2 regions of the Desulfohalobium retbaense DSM 5692 genome follow, and region 2 is predicted to be linked to the other one. Evidence: predicted binding sites of a transcription regulator. Region 2 holds the regulator's gene; the other holds the start of a gene.
What was found. Region 2 encodes sigma-54, which starts transcription at its own class of promoters, with help from an activator protein. Its sites were predicted from a motif close to CTGGCACGGNNNNTGCTT; they were not measured.

Region 1: the regulator sigma-54 is predicted to act here: its motif matches at 6,968-6,985, upstream of DRET_RS02210 (NifB/NifX family molybdenum-iron cluster-binding protein).

The regions. Positions count from the first base shown of each region.
Region 1 covers NC_013223.1:540,833-552,944, forward strand. The annotation lists gene DRET_RS12825 (sensor domain-containing diguanylate cyclase) at 1-63, opposite strand, end outside; gene DRET_RS02175 (asparaginase domain-containing protein) at 238-771, shown strand; gene icd (NADP-dependent isocitrate dehydrogenase) at 771-1,931, shown strand; gene DRET_RS02185 (iron-sulfur cluster carrier protein MrpORP) at 2,101-3,351, opposite strand; gene DRET_RS02190 (nucleotide-binding protein) at 3,367-4,224, opposite strand; gene DRET_RS02195 (nucleotide-binding protein) at 4,221-5,093, opposite strand; gene DRET_RS02200 (DUF5320 domain-containing protein) at 5,741-6,058, opposite strand; gene DRET_RS02205 (NifB/NifX family molybdenum-iron cluster-binding protein) at 6,162-6,521, opposite strand; gene DRET_RS02210 (NifB/NifX family molybdenum-iron cluster-binding protein) at 6,542-6,919, opposite strand; gene DRET_RS02215 (sigma-54 interaction domain-containing protein) at 7,095-8,411, opposite strand; gene hypB (hydrogenase nickel incorporation protein HypB) at 8,646-9,308, opposite strand; gene DRET_RS02225 (hydrogenase maturation nickel metallochaperone HypA/HybF) at 9,309-9,662, opposite strand; tRNA gene DRET_RS02230 (tRNA-Val) at 9,976-10,052, shown strand; gene DRET_RS02235 (tRNA (cytidine(34)-2'-O)-methyltransferase) at 10,216-10,674, shown strand; gene eno (phosphopyruvate hydratase) at 10,773-12,071, opposite strand.
Region 2 covers NC_013223.1:1,840,238-1,852,349, reverse strand. The annotation lists gene DRET_RS07980 (KdsC family phosphatase) at 1-49, shown strand, start outside; gene lptC (LPS export ABC transporter periplasmic protein LptC) at 28-606, shown strand; gene DRET_RS07970 (LptA/OstA family protein) at 603-1,148, shown strand; gene lptB (LPS export ABC transporter ATP-binding protein) at 1,129-1,857, shown strand; gene rpoN (RNA polymerase factor sigma-54) at 2,237-3,661, shown strand; gene hpf (ribosome hibernation-promoting factor, HPF/YfiA family) at 3,733-4,281, shown strand; gene DRET_RS07950 (PTS sugar transporter subunit IIA) at 4,281-4,730, shown strand; gene rapZ (RNase adapter RapZ) at 4,851-5,735, shown strand; gene DRET_RS07940 (PTS sugar transporter subunit IIA) at 5,804-6,214, shown strand; gene DRET_RS07935 (PTS sugar transporter subunit IIB) at 6,207-6,689, shown strand; gene DRET_RS07930 (hypothetical protein) at 6,649-7,395, shown strand; gene DRET_RS07925 (manganese-dependent inorganic pyrophosphatase) at 7,914-8,837, shown strand; gene DRET_RS07920 (iron-sulfur cluster assembly scaffold protein) at 9,079-9,510, shown strand; gene DRET_RS07915 (adenylyl-sulfate kinase) at 9,801-10,418, shown strand; gene miaB (tRNA (N6-isopentenyl adenosine(37)-C2)-methylthiotransferase MiaB) at 10,557-11,894, shown strand; gene DRET_RS07905 (bifunctional nuclease family protein) at 11,888-12,112, shown strand, end outside.

The DNA.
Region 1 (12,112 bases), 1.3 Mb from region 2:
CAGGATCGCCATCAGGCCGAAACTGATGAATAGAGTGGAGAGGAGGCGTGCTTTCAAGGTCATGGGGAGTCCGCGTGAGCCACAAGAACCGGCGCCGACAACCGGCGTCTGCTTGCTGAAGCAGGCTTCGTCTTAGTTTGAGATCTGCCACGGGTCAAGCGCGCCGCCTTGACCTGGCATGGTTGTCGCGGCTAGTAGACAGCGGCAACCAGAGCAGCACAAACCCACGAGGGCTCCATGGCGCAGCACCCGGAAAAGCCGATCCGTATTTTGATTACCGGCGGGACCATCGATAAGGATTACAATAAATTAGCCGGTCAGCTCGTTTTGGGCAAGACCCATTTGCAGGATATCCTGGAGCAGGCCCGGTGCCGGGTGCCTGTTCGCGTGGAACAGCTCATGCTCGTCGACAGCCTGGAGATGACCGAGGAGAACCGGCAGACAGTGCTCCAGCGGTGCGTTGATGCTCCCGAAGAGCGGATCATCATCACCCACGGGACAGATACGATGGTTGAGACCGCCCGTCTTTTGGGCGGCAATGCACTGGAGAAGACCATTGCCCTGGTCGGGGCGATGATCCCTTACACCTTTGGACGCTCCGACGCCCTGTTCAATCTGGGGTGCGCCTTCAGCACCGTGCAGGTCATGGGCCACGGCGTCTATATTACCATGAATGGCCGGATTTTTTATTGGGACAATGTGCGCAAGAACACGTCAATCGGGGATTTTGAACTCCTGGAGGACCCAGGAACACATGACAAGGAGAGATAATGGACGAACGTCAAGTCTATTGGATTGAGGGCGACGGCATCGGGGCTGAAGTCTGGCGTGCGGCGCGCCCGGTATTGGACGGGGCAATCCGAGCCGCGTACGGGGAATCGCGCCGGCTGGTCTGGGAAGAGTTGCTGGCTGGAGAAAAGGCCTACGCCGAAACCGGGAACTATCTCCCGGAGGCGACCCTTGCTGCGCTGCAGGGGGCGGATCTGGCCATGAAAGGGCCCTTGGCGACTCCGGTGGGAACCGGCTTTCGCAGTCTCAATGTGACTTTGCGCCAGACCCTGGAACTCTATGCCTGCATTCGGCCGGTGCAGTATTTCCAGGGGATCGAGTCGCCGCTCAAGGCCCCGGAGAAGGTGGATATGGTCGTTTTCCGGGAAAATACCGAGGATGTCTATGCCGGTATCGAATGGCCGGCTGGAAGTAAAGAGGCCCGGAAGCTGGCGGCCTTTTTGCGCGAGGAACTCGGGGCTCGGATCGATGACCTGGCCGGGATCGGCATCAAGCCGATGACCGAAAAAGGCAGCAAGCGGCTGGTGCGCAAGGCCCTGCAATTCGCTCTCGACCAGCGGCGCGAGAGCGTGACCCTGGTGCACAAGGGCAATATCATGAAATACACCGAAGGCGCCTTTCGTGGCTGGGGCTACGAATTGGCCGAAGAGGAATTCGGAACGCAGACGGTGACCGAAAGCCAGGACGCTGGCGGCAAACTGGTGGTCAAGGACCGCATTGCCGACGCCATGTTCCAGGAGGTCCTGATTTCTCCGGAAAAATACGATGTCATCGCCACGACGAATCTCAATGGCGACTATCTCTCCGATGCGCTGGCAGCGCAGGTCGGCGGTCTGGGATTGGCGCCGGGCGTGAATATGAGCGACCAACTCGGCTTTTTCGAGCCGACCCACGGCACGGCCCCGACCATCGCCGGCCAGGACAAGGCCAATCCCGGAAGCCTGATCCTGTCCGGGGCGCTGTTGCTGGACCACATTGGATGGCATGAGGCGGCTGGGCTGGTGCGTGCCGGGGTTGAAGCCGCGCTGGCGACCAAGGAGGTGACCGTGGATCTGGCCTCGCAGATCAGCGGCGCGAAGACTGTTGGCTGCCAGGGATTTGGGGAACGGATTCTTCAGGGTGTGGAAGACGCCGCACAATAGACAGGGCTCGAGCGTGGTTCACGCTCCAAGGTCATATCAACGTCGAAGCCCCCGCCAATCTGGCGGGGGCTTCGACGTTGTGAGGATGGCGTGACACATGAGAGGGAGGAGAGGAAAGAGCGGCCCTGTGTTCATGCCTCCGAGCGCAGGGGCCCGGATCACAAATATGCTAGTGATCGCAGATGTTTTGTCCTGTTTGTAGCGTGCCAGCCAGATAGGAGCCGACCACCTCTTCTGCCGCACCGGGTTGAGCGCCGGTGATGACTTTGACGCCGTGCTGGGTGAACAGGGATTGCGCCCGTGAGCCCATGCCCCCGGCAATGACCAGGTTGGCCTGCTGGTCGGCAAGCCATTTGGGCAACACTCCCGGTTCGTGCGGCGGCGGGGTGTGCATCTCAGTGCCGAGCACGGTCTTGTTGGCGGTGTCTACACGGACCAGGGCGAATTGTTCGCAATGGCCGAAGTGCATGCAGAGCTGGCCCTGAGCGACCGGAACGGCGATGAGCATTTCACCGTCTGCTTCCGGAGCCGGCGCGGTCTGTCCGGCGGGCTTTTCCTGCAGCAGTTCCTGTTTGGCGAGCATCGGCTTGACGATACTGCCCACAGCCTGAGCCGCCGGACTTTCGTGGTGGGTTTTGACAAAGACATATCCTTCATCGCCGGCGCGGACGATTTCCGGGTCCAGGGGAATGCGGCCCAAAAAGCGGGCGTGCATTTCCGAGGCAAGTTCTTCGCCGCCACCGGAAGTGAAGATATCCACGGTCTCTTTGCAACTGGGGCAGACAAAACCGCTCATGTTCTCGACAATGCCGAATACCGGGTTGCCGAGTTGCTGGCAGAAGGTGACCGAGCGGCGGACGTCGTCCACGGCCACACCTTGCGGCGTGGTGACAATGACGGCCTCGGCGTCCTGCCCCAAAAGCTGGAGGGTCGAAAGGGGCTCGTCTCCGGTTCCGGGAGGGCAATCGACAATCAAGTAATCGAGATCGCCCCAGGCGACGTCTTCAAGAAATTGCTTGATGAGCCCCATTTTGACCGGACCGCGCCAGATGACGGCCTCATTGGCATTGGGGAGCATAAACCCCAGGGACATGACCCAGAGGTTTTTATCCCATTGGATGGGTTCGATGCATTGGTTGTCGAGATGGGGTTTGCTCTGCCCAAGGCTCAGCAGGCGCGGCACACTCGGTCCGTGGACATCGACGTCCAGGAGGCCGACCTTTTGTCCGGCCATGGCCAGGGAAGCCGCCAGATTGACAGCGACCGTGCTTTTGCCCACCCCACCCTTGCCCGACAAGACTACAAACTTGTTCTTGATCCGGGAGAGGCAGTTCTGGAGCTTTTGATCTTCCTGTTCGTTTTTGCCGCCCTGGCAGCCAGAGCCGCCGGAGGAACAGCTGGAGCATCCGTGTTCGGCCATAGGGGGTCTCCTCTTTTAGATATGGGTTTCGATCTGGTTCCATATACCGCGCATCAATTCGCCCAGGCCCTGCGGATCGTATTCGCTGACGCTCTGGCCCTGGATCTGGGCTTTGGTCACCCGGGGGTCGTAGGGCAGGGCGCCGACGACTGGAATACGATGGGCGCGGCAGAATTCTCGGATTTCCTGGACGAGTTCCTGATTGACGTCGGTCTTGTTGATCACGGCCATGGTCGGCAACTGGAAATGGCGGGTGAGTTCGCTGACTCGCTTGAGGTCGTGGATGGCCGAGACTGTGGGTTCGGCTACAAGTAAGACCGCCGAAGCGTTCGTCAAGGAGGCGATGACCGGGCAGCCGATTCCCGGGGACCCGTCGGCCACCACCCATTCATAGCCGCGTTCTTCGGCTACGGTGTGAGCGTTTTGACGGACCGTGGTCACCAGTTTGCCGGAATTTTCCTCCCCGATGCCCAGGCTGGCGTGGACCAGCGGACCGAAGCGTGTCCCGGAAACGAACCATTGCCCGCAGAGTCGGGGGTGCATGGAAATGGCCGTTTCAGGGCAGACATAACTGCACAGGGCGCATCCTTCGCACTGTTCGAGGCGGATTTCGATGTCCTCGGAAATAGCGCCGAAGCGGCAGGAGGAGGCGCAAACCCCGCATTCAGTGCACTTTTGCGGATCGATGGCCGGGAGTTCGCCGCTATAAAAATCGTGGGTCTGCTCCACGGCGGGATCCAGGATGAGGTGCAGATCCGCCGCGTCCACGTCGCAATCGGCGAGCACCATTTTGGGGCCGACCGCCGCAAGGCCGGCAACAATACTTGTTTTTCCGGTCCCGCCTTTGCCGCTGATGATAACGAGTTCCTTCATACCGTTTCCTTTTCCGCCGCCATGTGTTCCACAATCCCTGACCACAGATCCGCGTAGGCTTGTTGCATTTCAGGCAGCGCCTCAACGAGGAGTTCGCCCCTGGAGTATGCTGCGGCCGCCTCGGTGCTGTGGGGCAGGCGGGCCAGAAGATCAATCCCTTCGGCCTCAAGGTAGTCCAAGACCCGGTCATCGCCCATGCCGTCACGGTTGAGCACGACCCCGAACGGTTTGCCCAGTTTGCGCAGCAGGCCGACCGCCAATTGGAGGTCATAGAGACCAAACGGCGTGGGTTCGGTGACCAGCACGGTGTAGTCGGCCCCGTCCAGGGCTTCGATAACCGGACAGGATGTGCCGGGCGGGCAGTCGTATATGGTCACCTCGGCCGTTTCCGGGGCCTTGGCTTTAACCCGCTGGATCAAGGGAGGCGCCATGGCTTCGCCGACGCGCATCAGACCGCCGGTCAGCGTTACGCCGTGACCGCTGCCCTGTCTGACGTCGCCAATGGTGCGATGGCTCTGGCCGACAGCCCCGACGGGGCAGATGGTCTCGCACAGGCCGCAACTGTGGCAGAGTTCCGGAAAGACCATGACTTCATCGACCATCCAGATCAGGGCCTTGAAGCGACAGGCCTCGACACATTGCCGGCACTCGCTTCCAAGGCAGGTTTCCTGGTCAATGGCGGGAACAGGGACATGTTGTGCTTCCTCGTATTCCCAGTGGGCATCGAGAAAAAATTGGGCGTTGGGCTCTTCGACGTCGCAGTCGACAAGCGACACTCCATGGGTGTTTTGGGATACATATGCGGCGAGGTTGGTGGTCACGGTTGTTTTCCCCGTGCCTCCCTTGCCGCTGGCAATGGCGATACGCATATATGCTTCTCCTTGCCAGACCGCAGCCGGGCGTGGCCGTGAAGGTCAGCGCCCCCAGTGTGCCGGATTTCACTGCCTGCATCTGCCTGGGTGGGGCCGAGTCTGGCGCGTTGGATACAACTCAAAATGGGGCTCGAGCCCGTTGAACGTTCCTCTTGGGTATAAAGCAGCAACCCGTTTAAAATGCTGCGTATCCTGGGTGCGTTCCTGGGCAATACGAGCGCATTCAAGGGGGAGTTGCGGTCTCGCAGGTATTCTGTGACGGCCCCGGGGATTGCTGCCCGGACTGCGGGATCCCTCAGTCAGGATTTGCAACTGGTCATGGGGCCGCCGCACACGGGACAATGGGAGTCCACACAAGGTGTCCCCCTTTTGCGAGGGAAGCGCTCGCCGCAACATGGACAAAAACACGCGCCCCCAGCTTCAGGGACAGACCGGGAAAAGCTGTCTTGGTGGCCTTGGTTGGCCATTGTTTGGGGACATGAACGTGGATGCGCCATAGGACATCCCTCCTGTTCCAAGCACCCGCGTTTGCACCCTGCTGTGTGTGGCGGGAAGGTTGGGGACTGTGCGGGCCACACGGAAATGAACGCTCCCTTGCTGATCAAAGGAGCGTCATTTTCAAGAGGCCGCGTGTCCGTGGGGACTTATTTTGTGTCGCCCTGGAGTTGGGCGAGACGGTCCTGAAGGGCTTGCACCTGGCGTTGGAGCCAGGAGAGCTGTGTGTTCAGGGCCTGTTCTTCGTCCTGCGCGGTCATGGGCTGGGCCGGAACACCTGGAGCGGCATTGACACCCCAGCGACAGAATCCGCGCCCGAATCCCCTACCGAAGCCGCGGCCAAAACCGCGGCCAAGGCCACGGCCGAAACCAAATCCCTGGTTTTGAACGGCACCGGAACACCGTCCGGCACCACGTCCAGTCATGGGGCCTTCGCCAAACGGGCCTGTTCCATTGAGTCCTGGCATAGGAGCACCTCCTTCAATTGAAGGGTCGTCAGTGCGGTCCGGTGTGCGTGAATCGCAAAGGGGCCGCTTGTTGTTGTCTGAGATCCTGTGGAAAACCGATGTATTACCAGTGGCCTGGTTTGTCGGCACCGGCTGCGGCGGTCAGTTCGCCGTTTTCAAAGGCGGTGATCGCTTCCTGCACGGTACCGCTTTGCAGCAGATAGATGTCGATCCCGCCACGCTGCAGAGCGGTGTAGGCCTTGGGGCCGACATGGCCGGTCAAGACCGCCTGAGCCCCGGTGTCGGCGACGTTTTGCGCGGTTTGAATTCCTGCTCCCTGAGTGGCAGCCAGGTTCTGCTGGTTGTCCATGTAGGAAAACTCACCGGAATCGGTATTGTAGATGATGAACCCGCCGGTTCGTCCGAAGCGGGGATCAAGCGGGGCATTGAGATCCTGGCCTTGGGCGGTGATAGCAATTTTCATGGGGGAATCCTCCTTACCCGTTATTGCGTCGTATGCGGCCCGCGGAAGCGGCGGCAGCAGCGAAATCCGCGGCATCCCGGCATCAAAAGCGTTTCCAGCCTGTCTTCGCGCCAAGCCTCAAGCACAGTGGAGATGTCTCCGCGGAGCCAGCCGAAGACATTGATGCCGTGTTCCTGGATCATGCGCGTGGTGCAACCGCTTATGGCGCCGCAAAGGAGAATATTTGCCCCGCAGGAAGATAGGGCTGAAACCCGGAGCGTAGGGTCGCCAAATGGGAGGGAGATATCACCTGCGGGGCAAATAGTGTTGTCTGACTCACAAGTGTAGACCTGCAACCCGGTGGCGTTGTCGAACAACGCCGCGAGGCGTGATTGGTATATGGCCAGACAAATTTTCATTGGCAGTACTCTTCAGAACGGGTCGATTTGCGCTCTGTGAGTTACTTATAGCAATGTCCGTGCCGATTTTGTTTTTCTATTTTTGTCAGGCAATTAGAGAAAAGAAGGAGTGGTTCGGTGGGCTAGGATGGGCGAATTATTTGTCTTTTGGGTGTATGGAGGGCGAATTTTTTGTTTACCCCTGGCGCAAAAGGCGGCGCAGGGTATCCTTGCTGATATCGAGTTCGCGGCAGGCGGCCATTTTTTTGCCCTGGTTGCGGGCCAGGGCCTGCCGGGCGGCTTGGACCTTGACCTCTTCCATGGTCATGGGGGCATTGGTGTTCGGGGAACTTGCCTCCTGAGGATGGAATTTTTCCGGCAAATGCTCGAGTTGGATGAATCCTGAAGAGCACAGGATGAAACTGTATTCGAGGATGTTTTCCAACTCCCTGATGTTGCCGGGAAAATCGTGACGTATAAGGGTGGCCAGAGCGTCCTCGGAAATGCCCTGGACCTCTTTACCTTGCAGGAGGTTGAAGCGCCGTATGAAATGGTTGGCCAACAAGGGGATGTCTTCCTGCCGCTCGCGCAGTGGGGGCAGTCGGAGTTGGGCGACATTGAGACGGTAGAAGAGGTCCTCGCGGAACCGGCCTTCGCGAACAAGGTGTTCCAGGTCCCGGTTGGTGGCGGCGATGATCCGCACGTCCGTAGGCACCGGAGCCACAGCGCCGAGGGGTTCGACCTGTTTTTCCTGCAACACCCGCAACAGTTTGACCTGCAGGGCCAGAGGCAGATCGCCGATCTCGTCCAAAAACAGGGTCCCGCCATCGGCGAGTTGGAATCGGCCGGGTTTGTCTTTTTTGGCGTCGGTGAACGCACCGGCCTTGTAGCCGAAAAGTTCGGATTCCAGGAGGTGCTCGGGAAGGGCGCCGCAGTTGACTACAACCAGAGGGCCCTGTCGGCGCGGGCTGAGGTTGTGCAGGGCGCGGGCAAACAATTCCTTGCCTGTGCCCGATTCGCCGGTCAGCAGAACCGAGGACGGACTCTGGGCCACCTGCGGCAAGATGCGGAAGATCTTGGACAGGGCTTCGCTTTTGCCGACGATGTCTTCAAAGGTGTAGCGTTGCTCCATCTCCTGGCGCATGACCTGGATGGCGCTCAGGTCCCGAAAGGTCTCCACGCCGCCGATGCATTCGCCCTGGTGGTTGTGCAATGGGGCCGCGCTGATGGAGATGGGCACTTTGCTCCCGTCGGGGCGGATAATAAAAATGGATTTGTTGCTGATGGAGGTGGCATCCCGCAGGCAGGTCTCCAGGGCACAAGAGCCGTCACACAGCGAAGACCGCAAGACCTCCCAGCATTTTTGCCCCACGGCATCCTGGCGGGCGATGCCGGTAATCTGAGTGGCGGCCCGGTTGAACGAGGTGATCGTCCATTCGAGGTCCACGGTGAACACCCCGTCGGCAATGCTGTCCAGGATGGCCTCGCAGGGCAAATTGTCGGGAAACGCCATGGTGTTCTTCCAATTTGCGTCCAAGAGAATTCAAATGCTGGCCTCGGGCGACCCGGTTCCGAAGTTTCGCCTCGGCCTGGAAAAAATGGCGTATCGCGGTCCGCGGGGCGGTGGTCAATCAGTCGGACGCTGTCCTGGCTGACTGGCGTAATCCACCGCACCCCACAGGCCGTTCAAATCCGGAACACGGTCTTTGATGACACCGCAACGTGGTCTCGCCGGTAGCCCCTGGAATCAGGAGTGGGTGCGCTTGTCTTTGGCCGCGCCGCGGAGCCATTCGTACCACTCGTCGAGCCCGTCGCCCTCGCGGCAGGAAAGGGAGAAGACCTGGGTCTCCTTGTTGACCGCCCGGGCGAAGTGCTCAGCGCGTTCCAGGCTGAAATCGACGTAGGGCAGAAGATCGACCTTATTCAGGAGCACGACCTTGGACAGAGCGAACATGTAGGGGTATTTTTCGGGCTTGTCGTCGCCCTCGGTGACACTGAGCAAGGTGACCTTGAGATCCTCGCCGAGGTTGAATTCAGCCGGGCAGACAAGGTTGCCGACGTTTTCGATGAACAGGATGTCCAGCCGGTCCAGATCCAATTGCTCCACGGCCTTTTTGACCATGTTGCTGCTCAGATGGCAGCCGCCGTCGGTGTTGATCTGGATGGTCTGGGCCCCAGTGGCCGCGACGCGCTCGGCGTCGTTCGAGGTCTGGAGGTCGCCCTCAATGACCCCGATGCCGAATTCCTCCTTCAAGGCGTGGAGGGTGTGTTCCAGCAGGGTCGTTTTCCCTGCCCCCGGCGAACTCATCAGGTTCAAGACCAGGATATTTTTTTCGGCAAACAGCGATTTGAGTTCTTCCGCCACTTGGTCGTTTTGTTCCAGGATATCGCGTACCACGGGAATCTGCATTTATTCCGCCTCCAACTCATCAATGTACAATTCTTTGCCGCTCAGGATCTCGTGACCAAACGGTTCCTCGCATTGGGGACAGGGGAGGTAGAGCGTGGATGCCTCTTCGGGCGCGAATTCGGCGCCGCAGGCGCTGCAGCGCACCTGTACTGGCACCTCCTCTAACTCCAACGTTGCCCCGGCCATATCCGTCTCCACTGTCAGGGCCTGAAAGGCCATGTCCAGCGCTTCGGGGACCACAGCGGCGAGGCGGCCGTGTTTGACCTTGACCCGCTTGAGGCGGCTGACGCCGTGTTTGGTCATCTCATCCTGCAGGATTTCCACCAGACTTTGTGCGATTGACATTTCATGCATGCAGACGCCTCTACTGCAAAAGCGGCCTCGCGTCCAGGCCCCGGCCAAAAGAGGGGGCCCGCACGGGGGGATTCGAATGTGTGAATTTCGGAACTCCAGTTCTGAAATTTTGCCCCTGGCCTGCAAAAAGAGCGTGGGCGTAGTTTTAGGGTTTTGCAGGGTGTTTGCCGGTCAGGGTGTTGGCAGGAAGCAACGGCTCTTGGGGCGCTGAAGGCAGCTTGCAGGCCGGGAGCAAAACTCCAGAACCGGTTCATGTCTGTGTCAAAAAAGTGGTTGTCAGCCAAAGCTGTTTTGGCTATAAAGCCTTTCCATTGGGCGGTTAACTCAGTTGGTCAGAGTGCCATCTTCACACGGTGGAAGTCACTGGTTCAAATCCAGTACCGCCCACCATCCTGTTCTTCCCAGGCCCTGCTCCGGCAGGGTCTTTTTTATGCCGACACCCGGAGCCATGCAGCCGGTATGGCAATGGCCGTACCCTCTCTTGGGGATGGCAGAATCGTTCGCAGCGTCCGGTGCAGACCCTTCCATTCCGTGAATCCCTTGGGACCCCCTCATGCAGATTGTTCTTTTTGAACCTGAAATCCCTCCCAATACTGGCAATATCGGGCGTCTTTGTGCCGCGACCACAACGCCCTTGCATCTTATCGAGCCCCTCGGGTTTCGCCTGGAGGACCGGTATTTGAAGCGGGCCGGCCTCGACTATTGGCCACACCTGGACCTTACGGTCTGGCCGGACTGGCCTTCGTTTTGCGATTCTCTGCCATCAGGGGCCCGTCTGGTGGCTTCGAGCGCCCGCCAGGGAGCCGCTTACCATACTGTTGCGTTTCGCACAGAAGATTATATCGTCCTCGGCCCGGAGAGCAGTGGGTTGCCCTCCGCGATCTGCGAGCAGGCCGCAGAACTCGTGCGCATCCCGATCTGGGGGCAGGTGCGCAGTCTCAATCTGGCCAACGCCACCTCCGTGCTGTTGTACGAGGCCCTGCGTCAGACAGGGGGACTCGAGGGCCGGTAGGCATATTGTTCCTGGCTCCAGGGAAGTGGAGTGAAAAGGCCCCGCCGGAGCGCGCTCCGGCGGGGCCTTTCTGTTTTGGTCGGTACACTGAGACCGGTTCAGTCTGCTTCGAACCAGGTCATGGCCAGGGCGGGGCCGAGATACAGAGCCTGTTCGTCCAATTCCTCTTCGATTCGCAGCAACTGGTTGTACTTGGCCAAACGGTCGGAGCGGCTCAGCGAGCCAGTCTTGATCTGTCCGGCGTTCGTGGCCACAGCGAGATCGGCGATGAAGTGGTCTTCGGTTTCCCCGGAGCGGTGGGAAATGACCGTGGTGTACGAGGCTTCCCGGGCCATCTCGATGGTATCCAGGGTCTCGGTCAGGGTCCCGATCTGGTTGAGTTTGATGAGAATGGAGTTCGCGACCCCTTCGGCAATCCCGTCGGCGAGCAGAGAGGGGTTGGTGACAAAGACGTCGTCGCCTACAAGCTGGACGGCGTGGCCGAGTTCGTGGGTCAGCCGCTGCCAGCCGTCCCAATCGCCTTCGGCCAGCCCGTCCTCAATGGAGACGATGGGGAATTCGTTGCAGTATTCGGCGTACAGTTTGACCAGTTCGTCAGCGCTCAAGGTCTTGCCTTCGCCGGCCAAAACATATTTGCCATCCTTGAAGAATTCTGAGGCGGCGGCGTCGATGGCCAGGGCCATCTGTTTGCCGGGGACGTATCCGGCTTTTTCAATGGCCCGCATGATGTATTCGAAGGCTTGCTTGTTCGATTTGAGATTGGGGGCGAAACCGCCTTCGTCGCCAACGGCGGTGACCAGCCCGTCCTGGGCCAGCAGCCCTTTGAGGGCCTGGAAGGTTTCGGCGCCCATGCGCAGGGCTTCGGAGAAGCTGTCCGCGCCCAGCGGCATGATCATGAATTCCTGGATATCCAGGTTGTTGGAGGCATGGGCCCCGCCATTGAGAATGTTCATCATCGGCGCGGGCAGGATCTTGGCGTTCACGCCGCCGAGGTACCTGTACAACGGCAGGCCGACAAAGGCAGCGGCAGCACGGGCCACAGCCAGGGAAACCCCGAGCATGGCGTTGGCGCCGAGGCGGGATTTGTTGTCGGTGTCGTCGAGTTCCAGGAGCCGTTCGTCGACTTCGTTTTGGCGTACCGCGTCCAGCCCGGCGATCTCGTCGCCGATTTCCTCGATGACATTGGTTACCGCCTTGGTCACGCCTTTGCCGTTATACCGTTTGGCGTCCTTGTCCCGTAATTCCAGGGCTTCTCTGGCGCCGGTCGATGCCCCGGAAGGGACAGCGGCCCGACCGGTGTCGCCGCTTTCCAGACCGACTTCGACCTCAACGGTGGGGTTGCCCCGGGAGTCCAGGATTTCCCTGGCCCAGACCGAGGTGATAGTGCTGCTACGCATAGGATCGCTCCTTTTATGATTGCTGATTATGTGAAACCTGG
Region 2 (12,112 bases):
CACGGCCCAAGGGCGCTGGGAGGCGTTGTGGCGGCAGTGGGCCGGCTGAAAGCAGTGGCCGCGGCCATCATCCTGATGGGCATGGCGGCCGGCGGCTGGCTCGGCTGGACATACTGGCAGAACCAGCCGTCCGAGACCACTGGCCCGAGCCTGCCCGTGGACATGGCCATGCGCTCGGTGCATCTTCAGGGCGGAGAACAGGGCCGGCAGGAATGGGATCTGCGGGCCGCCAACGCCACGTATGACCGGGACCAGGGGATGGTGGACCTGGAGCAGCCGGTGCTGACGTTGCCGATGCAGGACGGCCGGGCCGTCGTGCGGGCCTCCCGGGGCCGCTACAACCAGGATAACGGCCAGGCGACCATGTGGCCTGATGTCCAGGCCGAATACCAAAACGGCACAGTCCGGGCGCAGAAGGCCGTGTTCGTCCGCCAGGAGGATCGCCTGGACCTGGAGGAGGATGTGGTTTTCGACTGGCCGGGGCTCCATGTGACCGGGAAGTCGGCCCAGATCCTTCTGGAAGCGGAAACCGTTGTCGTTGACGGCGGGGTCCAGGCGGAACTGCACTCCCGCGTTCAAGCTCCTGACGAGGATGGAGAATCATGAGAAGACGACTATTGTTCCTTGGTATGCTGGCGGCGGTGCTGAGCATGGCCTCTCCCCTGGGAGCCCAGCAGGGCGAGCAAACCGCGCCCATCAAAATCACCTCGGATACCATGCGCTACGCCCACGCCGACAAACAGGTCCGTTTCAAGGGGTCTGTGCATGCGATTCGGGATACTTTTGAGTTGTGGTCCGAGACCTTGACCGTGTTTCTCAAGGCCGGGGCGGCAGACACCGCTGAAGGCGGCATGGGCATGGGCGGTGACCAGAGCATCGACCACCTCGTGGCCGAGGGCGATGTCCGGCTGCAGGAGGGCAACCGGACCGGCTATTGCGACACGGCCTGGTTCTATCCCGACGAGGGGATGCTGCGTCTCGAAGGATCGCCGCGCCTGGAACAGGGAGAAAACAGCATCAGCGGCAGTGTGATCAAGATGTATCTCAAGGAGAACAGGAGCGAAGTCATCGGCGGCGACTCCGGGCGTGTCGAGGCCCTGTTCTATTCCCCTGAGGAAGGCTTCGGCGATGCAGACAGCGGAAATTGAGGCCCGTGACCTTTGCAAGCGGTTCGGGCAGCGCCAGGTCGTGCGGGATATCTCCCTGCGTCTGGATCAGGGCGAGGTCGTCGGTCTGCTCGGGCCCAACGGGGCCGGCAAGACCACGACCTTCTATATGCTGGTCGGGATCATTAAGCCCACCCAGGGGCAGGTTTTTGTCAACGGCCGGGAAACGACCCAATGGCCCCTGCACGATCGAGCCCGGCACGGCGTGAGTTATTTGCCCCAGGAATCCTCTGTGTTCCGGAAGCTCACGGTGCGGCAGAATCTGGAAATCATTCTGGAATACAGCTGTTCCAGCCGCAAGGAGGCCCGCGACGAAGCTGATCGTCTGCTCCAGGAACTCGGGATCGCCAAACTCGCCGATCAGAAGGCGATGCACCTTTCCGGCGGCGAGCGCCGCCGCCTGGAGATCGCCCGGGCGCTGATCCGCAAGCCGACATTCATGCTCCTGGACGAGCCCTTTGCCGGCATCGATCCCCTGGCTGTCGACGATATCCAGCAGATTGTGGCCGGTCTCAAGAACCGGGGGATCGGGGTCTTGATTTCCGATCACAATGTCCGGGAGACGCTGCGAATCTGTGACCGGGCCTATCTGGTCTACGAAGGCCAGATCATCCTTGACGGCACTCCGGAGACCATTGTTGCCGATGCCAAGGCGAGGCAGGTCTATCTCGGCGAAAAATTTGAATTATAGTTGTCCTGCGGCGCTTTGGTGCTGTGTCCTTGCCACCGGGCAAGTCGGGACGTTACCGGCCTGGGAAACCACCAAATGTGGGCCAACCCGCCTGTCATGACGCCCCTGCCGAATTCTCCGGCCGTTCTTCGCCGCCCACTGCCCGCCCAGCCAGAAAGTTCGCGTGCAATTGCATCTCCGCGGCTTCTGTGGCACATCTGGAATTGACGGAGATGGAGGGAACTAGGCGTGCGATTCCGCCACGGGGGACATCAGAGCAATTGCTGCGATCCTCGACAGCCTGCACACAACGAGACAGCCCCATGTCAACCGACGAACGACATCCGCTCATGAACACCAGTGATTCCCTACGTTTCCTCGAGAGAGACAGATATCTCCTATGGGCTTAGAACTTCGGCAACAATTGAAACTTTCCCAGCAGCTGGTCATGACCCCCCAGCTGCAACAGGCCATCAAACTCCTGCAATTGTCACGCGTGGAGCTGCAAGAACGTGTGGAGCAGGAGCTGATGGAGAATCCCATCCTCGAACTCCAAGAAGACGAGTCCGCGCCAGACAATGCCCCTGAGACCGAGTCCAAAGGGGAGGAACACACCCCGATGGACATGGGGGAAAAGGATCTGGCGCGTAACGCCGACTGGGAAGACTATCTCGGAGTGTTCTCCACCTCTTCCGGGGCCAGTCGCGACGCGGAGATTCCTGAAGAACTGCCTTCCTACGAAACCCGCTTTTCCGCTGACCATACCCTGGAGAGCCACCTCCTGTGGCAACTCCATCTCACAGAACTCAGCCAGGAACACAAAGAGATCGGCGAGGCCGTGATCGGCAATCTCGGTCCCACGGGCTATCTGTTGGCCAGTACCGATGAATTGGCCGCCAGCACTGGGGCAACGCCTGAAGCGATTGACGAAGTCGTCGGATTTGTCCAGCGTTTTGATCCCGTAGGGGTGGCCGCCCGCTCCGCCAGCGAGTGCCTGCTGGTCCAACTCGAGACCGCTGGGGAAGAAGACCCCATTTTGCTCTCCCTGGTGCGCGACCATCTCGAAGATATCGAACGCCACCGCTTCAAGCCCCTGTTGCGCAAGTTCCGGATCACCCAGGAGGACCTGGAAACCTATATCCAGCTCATCCGGGAATTGGACCCCATGCCCGGCAGCAGTTTCGGCGGTGCCACGAGCCCGTATATCAGCCCAGACGTCTACGTCTATAAGGATGAAGACGAGTTCGTCATCCAGCTCAATGAAGAAGGGCTTCCCAACCTGCAGATCAGTCAGTACTATATGGAGGCCTTCAAAGGACGCGGCGGGCAGGAAAAGGAGTACTTCCAGGATAAGATGCGCTCGGCGGTCTGGTTGATGAAAAGTCTCTATCAGCGGCAGCTCACCCTGTACCGGGTCATGGAGAGCATCCTCAAGTTTCAGCGGGAATTTTTCGAAGACGGGGTTTCCAAGCTCAAGCCGCTCATTCTCAAGGATGTGGCCGAAGATATCGAGATGCACGAATCCACGGTCAGCCGGGTGACGACAAACAAATACGCGGCCACGCCGTTTGGTCTTTTTGAACTCAAGTTTTTCTTCAACAGCGGCCTCGGCCTTGACGGCGGTGGCCAAGTCGGTTCGGAGAGCGTCAAGGCGGCGATCAAAAAGATGGTCAGCGAGGAAAATCCCCGTAAGCCCTTGAGCGATGAGAAGATCGTCTCCGAATTGAAAAAAGAGCTCCAGATCAATATCGCGCGGCGAACGGTGGCCAAGTACCGGACAGCGCTGGGAATCGCCTCTTCCTCTAAGCGAAAACGAATGGTATAACTCCTCCCAGCTCAGGTGGGGATTGAATTTGCACAAGCGGTGCCCTCGGCATCCAAAACAAAGGAGCGCCTATGCAGATCAGATTCAATTTCAAAAGTTTCGAGCCGTCTGATCACCTCCGGGATTATGCAGAGAAGCGTTTTGATAAATTGAATAAATATATCCACGACACCGAATCGGCCGACATCCAGGTCAACCTCGAAGTTGAAAAGATTCGCCAAATGGCCGAAGTTGTTGTCAATGCTGACGGAAACAAGCTGTCGGCCTTCGAAGAAAGCGAAGATATGTACTCGACCATCGACATGGCCCTGGACAAGGTCGAGGCGCAATTGCGGAAAATCCGCGACAAGGCCAAGAAAAAGCACCGCATGGAAGACACCAAGCCGGTGCGCATGGATGTCTTTTCGTATGTGGCCTCGGAAAGCGGCGAGCAGGTTCGGAACATCGTCAAGACCGATCATTACGAACCCAAGCCAATGACCGTCGACGAAGCGGCCATGCAACTGGAAACGCTGGAATACGAATTCCTGGTCTTCTACAATGCCGAGAATGACAGCGTGAATGTGATCTACAAGCGGCGCAACGGCGATTTTGGACTGATTGATCCGGGGATGTATTAATGCAACTCAACGAGTTCCTTGAGGGGGAGCTGATTCTCCCTGACCTGACGGCCCGTGATAAGGCCGGGGTGTTGGAGGAATTGGTCACCCCTCTGGGGCATAAATGGCCGCAACTGGATCTGGAGAGCGCCAAAGCGGTGCTCCTGGAGCGGGAAGGACTTGGCAGCACCGGCATCGGCGACGGCATTGCCATCCCCCACGGCAAACTGGACGTTCTGGACGAGGTCTCCGTGGTGGTCGGGCGCAGCCTGCCGGGCGTGGAGTTCGACGCTCTGGACCAGAAACCGTGCCACATCTTCTTTCTTGTCATGGCGCCTGAACACGTGGCCGGGATGCATCTGCGCATCCTGGCCACTATTTCCAGGACGCTCAAGGACGAGGTCTTTCGGCAGAGCTTCATGCAGGCTGAGGGCAAAGAGGGCTTGTGGCAATTGTTGCAGGCGACTTAGGCTGCTGGACTTTGATCTGAGCGATCCATTCGAGGTCCCGGTCAGGCGTATTGCCTCCGGGACCATGGGGCGTTGCTCCTGTTTTGAGGGCCTTGAATTGCAACACTGAGCGAAGCGTGTATGTCTCCCTGTCGCCAAATTCCCCTTGTTTTGCTGGCCGGGCTGGCCGGAGCCGGCAAAAGTACCGGCCTCAATGTCTTTGAGGACCTGCGTTTCTTCTGCGTCGACGGCCTGCCGGTGCGGATGGTCGAACGGATGGTCCGCTTTTTTTGTAATGAAAATCCGAGAGGGTACAGGGGATTGGCGGTTGGAATCGATGTCCGCCAGAGCGACTTTGCCGCCGAATGGGAACAGCTCAAACGTACCCTGGAAGCCGAAGGTGTGACCCCGCAGCTCATTTTTTTCGAGGCCCGACCAGAGGTTCTTATCCGGCGTTACGCCACGACCCGACGCCCCCATCCGCTCGAATCCCGAGACATGGGGCTCGAGCAGGCTTTGGAGCACGAACGGGCCCTGCTCGAGCCGTTGCGCGACCGGGCGGATCTGGTAGTGGATACCTCAGAGTTTTCGGTGCACGACCTGCGCCGCCATCTTCAGGACAAGTGGCAGTTTCTGGAGGAGACCACCCACGGTCTGCGGGTCTATCTGACCTCGTTCGGCTTCAAATACGGTGTCCCCTCGGATGCTGATCTGGTTTTTGATCTCCGCTTTTTGCCCAATCCCTATTTCGAGCCGGATCTGCGCCCGCTGACCGGCAAGGACGGGCCGGTGGCCGCCTATGTATTGGACAGCGATCCGGGGGCAGGGTTTATCGAGCGGTTCATCGATTTTCTGGACTATCTTCTGCCATTGTATGCGGCCGAAGGCCGATACCGGCTGACCCTGGCTCTGGGGTGTACCGGAGGGCGGCACCGTTCGGTGGCCGTGACCGAGGCCCTGGCCAAAGCGCTGGGCAAAAACCAATACGAAGTTTCCGTGGAGCACCGGCACTGGGAACTGGGCTGAAGGGAACCAGGCAGGATCAGGATGCTGTGTGCCTGACGAAAAAAACGGTCACAGAGATGAGGAAGCATATGGTTGGTGTGATTGTCGTCACCCACCTTGATCTGGGTGAAAAGCTGCTCAAAGCGGCCGAAAATATTCTGGGACCCCAGGAGATGTGTATTACGATCAGCCTGGACAGTTCCACGGACATGGATGAATCCATGCAGGCCCTGAAACAGGCTGTCGAAGAAGTGGATGTCGGTAGCGGGGTGCTTATTTTGACCGACATGTTCGGAGGTACACCGAGCAATCTGGCCATGTCCCTGCTCGGCGCCGGTGACTATGAAGTCATCACCGGGGTGAATCTTCCCTTGCTGCTCAAGCTGCTGGGGAACCGGGAAATGGAGCTGCAGGAGCTGGCCGTGGAAGTGAAGTCCGCCGGCCGCCAAGGCATCCTGGTGGCCGGGGAAGTCTTGCGACGCAAGGTGTCCAATGGATGAGATGATGTATTGGGTTCGGATCGACAACCGCCTCGTGCACGGGCAAGTTATCGAGAATTGGCTGCCCTACACCCGGGCCAAGGCCCTGGTCGTGGTCAACGATGATCTGGCCCATGACGACCTGCGCCAGGAAATTATCGGGCTGGCCATTCCCGCAGGGATCCGCCATTTTTTCCTGACCGTCGATGCCATTCCCCAACTCATCAACGGCCAGTACCGGCTTGGCAATGCCGCGAACGTTCTTTTTCTCTTTGCTACCTGCGCTGACGCCTGGCGCGCCTTCGAACTCGGTTTCAGCTTCGATCACCTCAATATCGGCAATATCCATTACGGTCCGGGCCGGCGGCAAGTCTGCGACCACGCCGCGTTGAGCCGGGAAGACATCGCCTGCCTGCGCAGTTTTTCGGTCAAAGGCGTGGAACTCGATTTTCGGTGTGTTCCGAACACCCCGGTACAGGTCAAGGAATTATGGTAACTTCCTGCGTCTCGTTCGTTTTGGCCATGAGTTTTTTTTTGGCCTGATTTCATTGGCCCGCTTTGTGGTCAATATCGGGTTTTTGGACCGGCCGCTGTCGTTTGCTCTGTTGTGGGGCCTGGTCACCGGCCAATGGGAACTGGCCGCAGGCATCGGTGTTTTTTGTGAACTCTTCTGGCTCGATCTCTTTCCCGCCGGGACCTATATCCCCCCGCACGGTCAACTGGCCGTTGTCTATTCCCTGACCACTGCGCATTGCCTGGGCCTGTATCGTCCTTGGGACCTTCTGCCGGTCCTGATCATCGCCCTGCTCGCGGCACGATGCGGTGCCCGGATCGAGAACTGGCACCGGGGCATGCAAAATACCCATTACAATCAGTTGCTGCAGAGCGTGCGCCAAGAAAGCGGACTGTTCGCTCCCGAACGGTTCGTGCTGCGTTCCGCGATACAGCTGGTCCTGCTCAATGGGTTCTTTTTCTTTTTGATCACCCAGAGCTCTGTCCTCGGCATCGCCCGGCTGCGGGCCTGGTGGCCGGTGGCGCCGTTCGAACTCCAATGGGCTCATGTCTGGGGGGTGGCCTTGCTTGGGGCTGTGGCGGCCCTGCGGACCAAGACCGCCTATTCGCTCTGGGGTGTGGGCCTGGCGCTCATGACCATCGGCGCTCTGTTTCTTCCAGCCGTCATATTCCCTGGGCAGACCTTCTGAGTTGCCCTGTCCTCGTTGCCACTCTGGCTGCTGCTTGGCCGGGGATGCCAACGCCGCGAATGCGCTCCGTTTCCAGACAGGAACCAGAAAATGAAAAGGGAGCACAGGTATCCCTTGGCCCAGTGTCTCTTGACCGTCTCCTGATACCTGAGAGCTTTCCTTCGTGACCAGGTTTTGGTGCTGCCCTCGGAGTCCAGTGTGGGGCAACGTCAGGCTGGAAGGGAATTCAACCGCTGGGATATTCCCGAACCGGCCTGGACCAGGCATGCGCACGGATTGCGGTTGAGAAATTTTGAACACAGCCCGGCGAGCGTTGTCTGGGCGCCTCAGGGCCGGAAACCCCGGCATATCCCACGTTTGCTCAAATAGGGGTGGGGGTTTCGAATTGCCGCTGGCGACAAAACGGCCCATCTTTCACTTGGCAGCCGATTTCTTTTGTGCTATTTGGCACAAAGTTTCGCTGCTTGGGGCAAATGCCTTGGGAAGATACTGGGAAAATAACATCTTAGGAGGTTACTATGCCGGTTTATGTTGTAGGACACAAGAGCCCGGACACCGATTCGGTCTGCGCCGCGATTGCCTTGGCCGATCTGAAGAGCAAGCTTGGTCTGGAGACCGTGCCGGGCGTCCAGGGCGAGCTCAGCCCTGAATCGAAGTTCGTTTTGGACAAGTTTGGTGTCGACGCCCCGGAAGCGGTGGCCGACGCCACGGACAAACAGGTCTTCCTGGTTGACCACTCTGATCTGTCCCAGAGCCTGGACAATCTGGACAAGGGTGAACTGCTGGGCATCGTCGACCACCACAAGATCGGCGACGTAACCACGCCGAACCCCGTGGAAGTCTGGACCTGGCCCGTGGGCTGCACCTGCACCGTGCTCAAAGCCATGTATGATTTTTATGGCGTGGAAATCCCCAAAAATATCGCCGGGATCATGACTTGCGCCATTTTGAGCGACACCGTTATCTTCAAGTCTGCCACCTGCACTGACGCGGATAAGCAGGCCGCTGAAGCCTTGGCCAAGGTTGCCGGTCTGGGCGATCTGACTGAATTGGGCATGGAAATGTTCAAGGTCAAATCGGCCATCGAAGGGACCCCGGTGCGCGAATTGGTCAAGCGCGACTACAAGAATTTCGACATGAATGGCAACAAGGTCGGCATCGGCCAGTTGGAAGTCGTGGATCTGTCCCTGCTCGACAGCGTGAAGGGCGACCTGGCCAAGGATATCCAGGCCCTGAAGGACGAAGACAGCAACCATTCCGTGTTCCTCTTGTTGACCGACATCATGAAGGAAGGCTCCGAGATGCTCATCGTCTCCGACGATGCGTCCGTTGTCGAAAAGGCTTTCGGTGTGAAGCCCGTCGACGGCAAAGCCTGGCTTGACGGTGTCATGAGCCGTAAAAAGCAGGTTGTGCCGAATTTCGAAAAGGCCTTCGCCAGCTAAGGTTTCTCGGCTTCGCAGAGTGTGCTGTGTCAGCCCGGCTGGGTCCGCCCGGTCGGGCTTTTTCTATGCGGCGGTTCGTCCCCTGGTTTTTGACTTTCCTGGCAAATCCTGAACAATGGGAAGCGAGGGACGGAACCGGAGTCAGACAAGCTTCAGACGCAGCAAACCGACTGTTGAAAAAAAAAATCTTCTACCGCAGCCATTGGGAGATTCTCAACGGCCTGTTCAACGGGACAATACTATGGATACATTGGATTCTATTCTGGCGGACATCCAGGATGAGGCGGATCAGGACGCGCAGACGTACCTCGGCGATACGGCGTATGCCTTGTGGCGTAATCCGATCCATGTCGGCACTTTTTCCCAGCCCGACGGGGTAGGCGATCTGACCGGCGAGTGCGGGGATTCGATCCAGATCGAAATTTTGGTCCGGGAGGGCCGGATCCACGAGGCGCGCTTCTGGACCGACGGGTGTGGACCGAGTATCGTCAGTGGGTGTGTGGCCTGTGAACTGGCCTGCGGCAAATCCCTGGAGGAGGCGGCGTCGCTTCAGGCCGGGGAGATCCTGGAATATCTCGGCGGATTGCCCGAGGACAAGGAGCATTGCGCCCATCTCGCGGCCCGGACTCTCCAGGAAGCCGTGGATGCGTATATGCGCTCTCGCCAAGGGTAAGGCGGTACAAGCGGTGCCGAGGCACGGTGGCGCACGGGTTGAAGGGCGGCTGGTGTTGGAGTAGGAAACTGCCTGGGCGCTTTGTGTCTTGATTGTGTCTTTGCACCAGCCGGTGCATATGCCATATCCTGGACTCAGGAATGTTCGGCAGAGCCGCCAAGGCAGCCGTGTGCGTTGGGCGACGCTACCAGCTGGGGCAACGAGGTCTGCCAATCCGTGGGGATGATCTCCAAAGCGGCTTTGGTGGGGCTTTTCACCGATTCAGAAGAGAATTTTTTTTGTGATGCCGTATGAACACCTTTGAGACGCAAGCATGTCCTCCACCCGGGTGGGTGGTCTGGTTTGTCGGACTGCCCGGATCAGGAAAGAGCTCTGTCGCTGCCGCAGTGAAGGACGACCTCCAGGAACGCGGTGTGCCGGTGCGCTTATTGCAAATGGACCGCCAGCGCAAGATCTATTTCCCCTCCCCCCGGTACACTGCTGAAGAGCGGCACCGGGCCTACACCCTGTTTGCCGAGGAAGCGGCTTCCGTGGCCGCCTCGGGACTCAACGTCATCATGGACGGCACGGCGCCGGAGTTGGCCATGCGGGAGTACGGACGTTCCCTGGTGGACTATTTTGCCGAAGTCCACATCCAGTGCCGGCTGGAAACGGCCATTGCGCGCGAAAGTCAGCGTGAAGGGGGACTGGTCATGGCTGACCTGTATCGCAAAGCGTTGACGCGTCAGAAAACTGGCCAGCAATTCGAGGGACTTGGCCAGGTCGTTGGCGTGGATGTCCCTTTTGAGACCAATCCGCTGGCCGAATGTGTGGTCGAAAACGACGACCTGACCCTGGAGGAGGCCCGGGACGAGGTGCTCCGCTTTCTTGAACCGTGGCGTCTGGCCCTGACCTGCGTGAACGATTGACCCTCCAGGACGCATAGGCCGCCCGGCAAAACACCACGGCACTGCGTGCAGCCAGCCCTGTATGGTACTGACACGGGGCCTGTCCTGCTAACTGCTATCAACGCCCCAGGGGCATTTGCATACAACTGAGCACAATTCATGCGATTTCATATAATTACCCACGGTTGCCAGATGAATGTCTGTGATTCGGACTGGCTCCACCGGGCCCTGGTCGATCTGGGCGGGGAACCGGCTGATGAAGAATCGGCCGAGGTCTTTGTCGTCAATACCTGCAGTGTCCGGGAAAAGCCGGAACAAAAGGTCTACAGTTTGTTGGGACGCCTGCAGGGCTATTGGCAGCGCAATCCCAATGTCTTTGTCGCGGTCGGCGGGTGTGTGGCCCAGCAGGTGGGGACCCGTTTCTGGAAACGGTTTCCCCATGTGCGGCTGGTCTTTGGCACCGACGGCATCGCTATGGTGCCCCAGGCGGTCGACCGGTTGCGCAGCGATCCCCAGCTCCGGCTTTCGTTGCTGGATTTTGAAGAGCACTACCCCGAACGCGAGCAACTCTGGCCCGAGGCCGAAGTGCCCGCCCAGGCGTTTGTGAATATCATGCAGGGTTGCGACAATTACTGCGCCTATTGCATCGTGCCGTATACCCGGGGGCGGCAGAAATCCCGCAGCAGTGCGGCCGTCCTCCAGGAGTGCCGAGAACTGGCCCGGCGCGGGGCCAGGGAGATCACGCTTCTGGGACAAAACGTCAATAGTTATGGGCAGGATGCAAATGGCGACGGCACGTCCTTTGCCGCGCTGCTGGAACAGGTCTGCGCCATTCCCGGCATCGAGCAGGTCCGTTTCACGACCTCGCACCCCAAGGATATCGCGCCTGAAGTCATTGCCGCCTTCGGACGTTTGCCGGAATTGAGCCCGCATCTGCATCTGCCCCTGCAATCCGGATCGGACCGCATTCTCAAGGCCATGCGCCGGCGGTATACGCGGCAGCGGTATCTGGACATCGTCACGGGATTACGTCAGGCCCGGCCGGAGATCACCCTGACCACCGATCTCATTGTCGGCTTTCCAGGTGAGACCGAGGCCGATTTTGAACAGACCCTGGAGATGATGCGCGAGGTCGGTTTTGCCTCGAGCTTTTCCTTCAAATACTCGGATCGCCCTGGTGTGGCTGCGGAGCAGATGGAGGACAAGGTCCCCGAGGAGATCAAATCCCACCGGCTGCAGCGGTTGCAATCCCTGCAGGAGGAACTCACCGGCGAGGCCCTGCAGGCCGAAGTCGGCCGGCACGTGACCGTGCTCCTCAGAGAACCGGGGCGCCAGGACGGAGGCGGCGTGATCTGGCGGGGGCGTGACCCCGGCGGGCGCGTGGTCAATTGCCGCACGGAACTGGACAGTGCGCTGATTGGCTCGTATGTCGGGGTACGGGTGACAGAGGCCAAAAAACATTCCCTGTTTGGGGAAGTGGAGACAGGCCCATGGTAGAAGTCGAAGTATTTGGTCTGGCCCTGGACGAATCCTCGCAGATTCCGCTGCTCATTCTCAAGGACCGGGAGGAGCAGCATGTTTTGCCGATCTGGATCGGGGTCATGGAGGCGGTGGCCATTTCCATGACCTTGAACGAGGTGGACATGCCCCGGCCGATGACGCATGATCTTTTTTTGAACACCATCGACCAGATGGGCGGGGAATTGCAGCGGGTG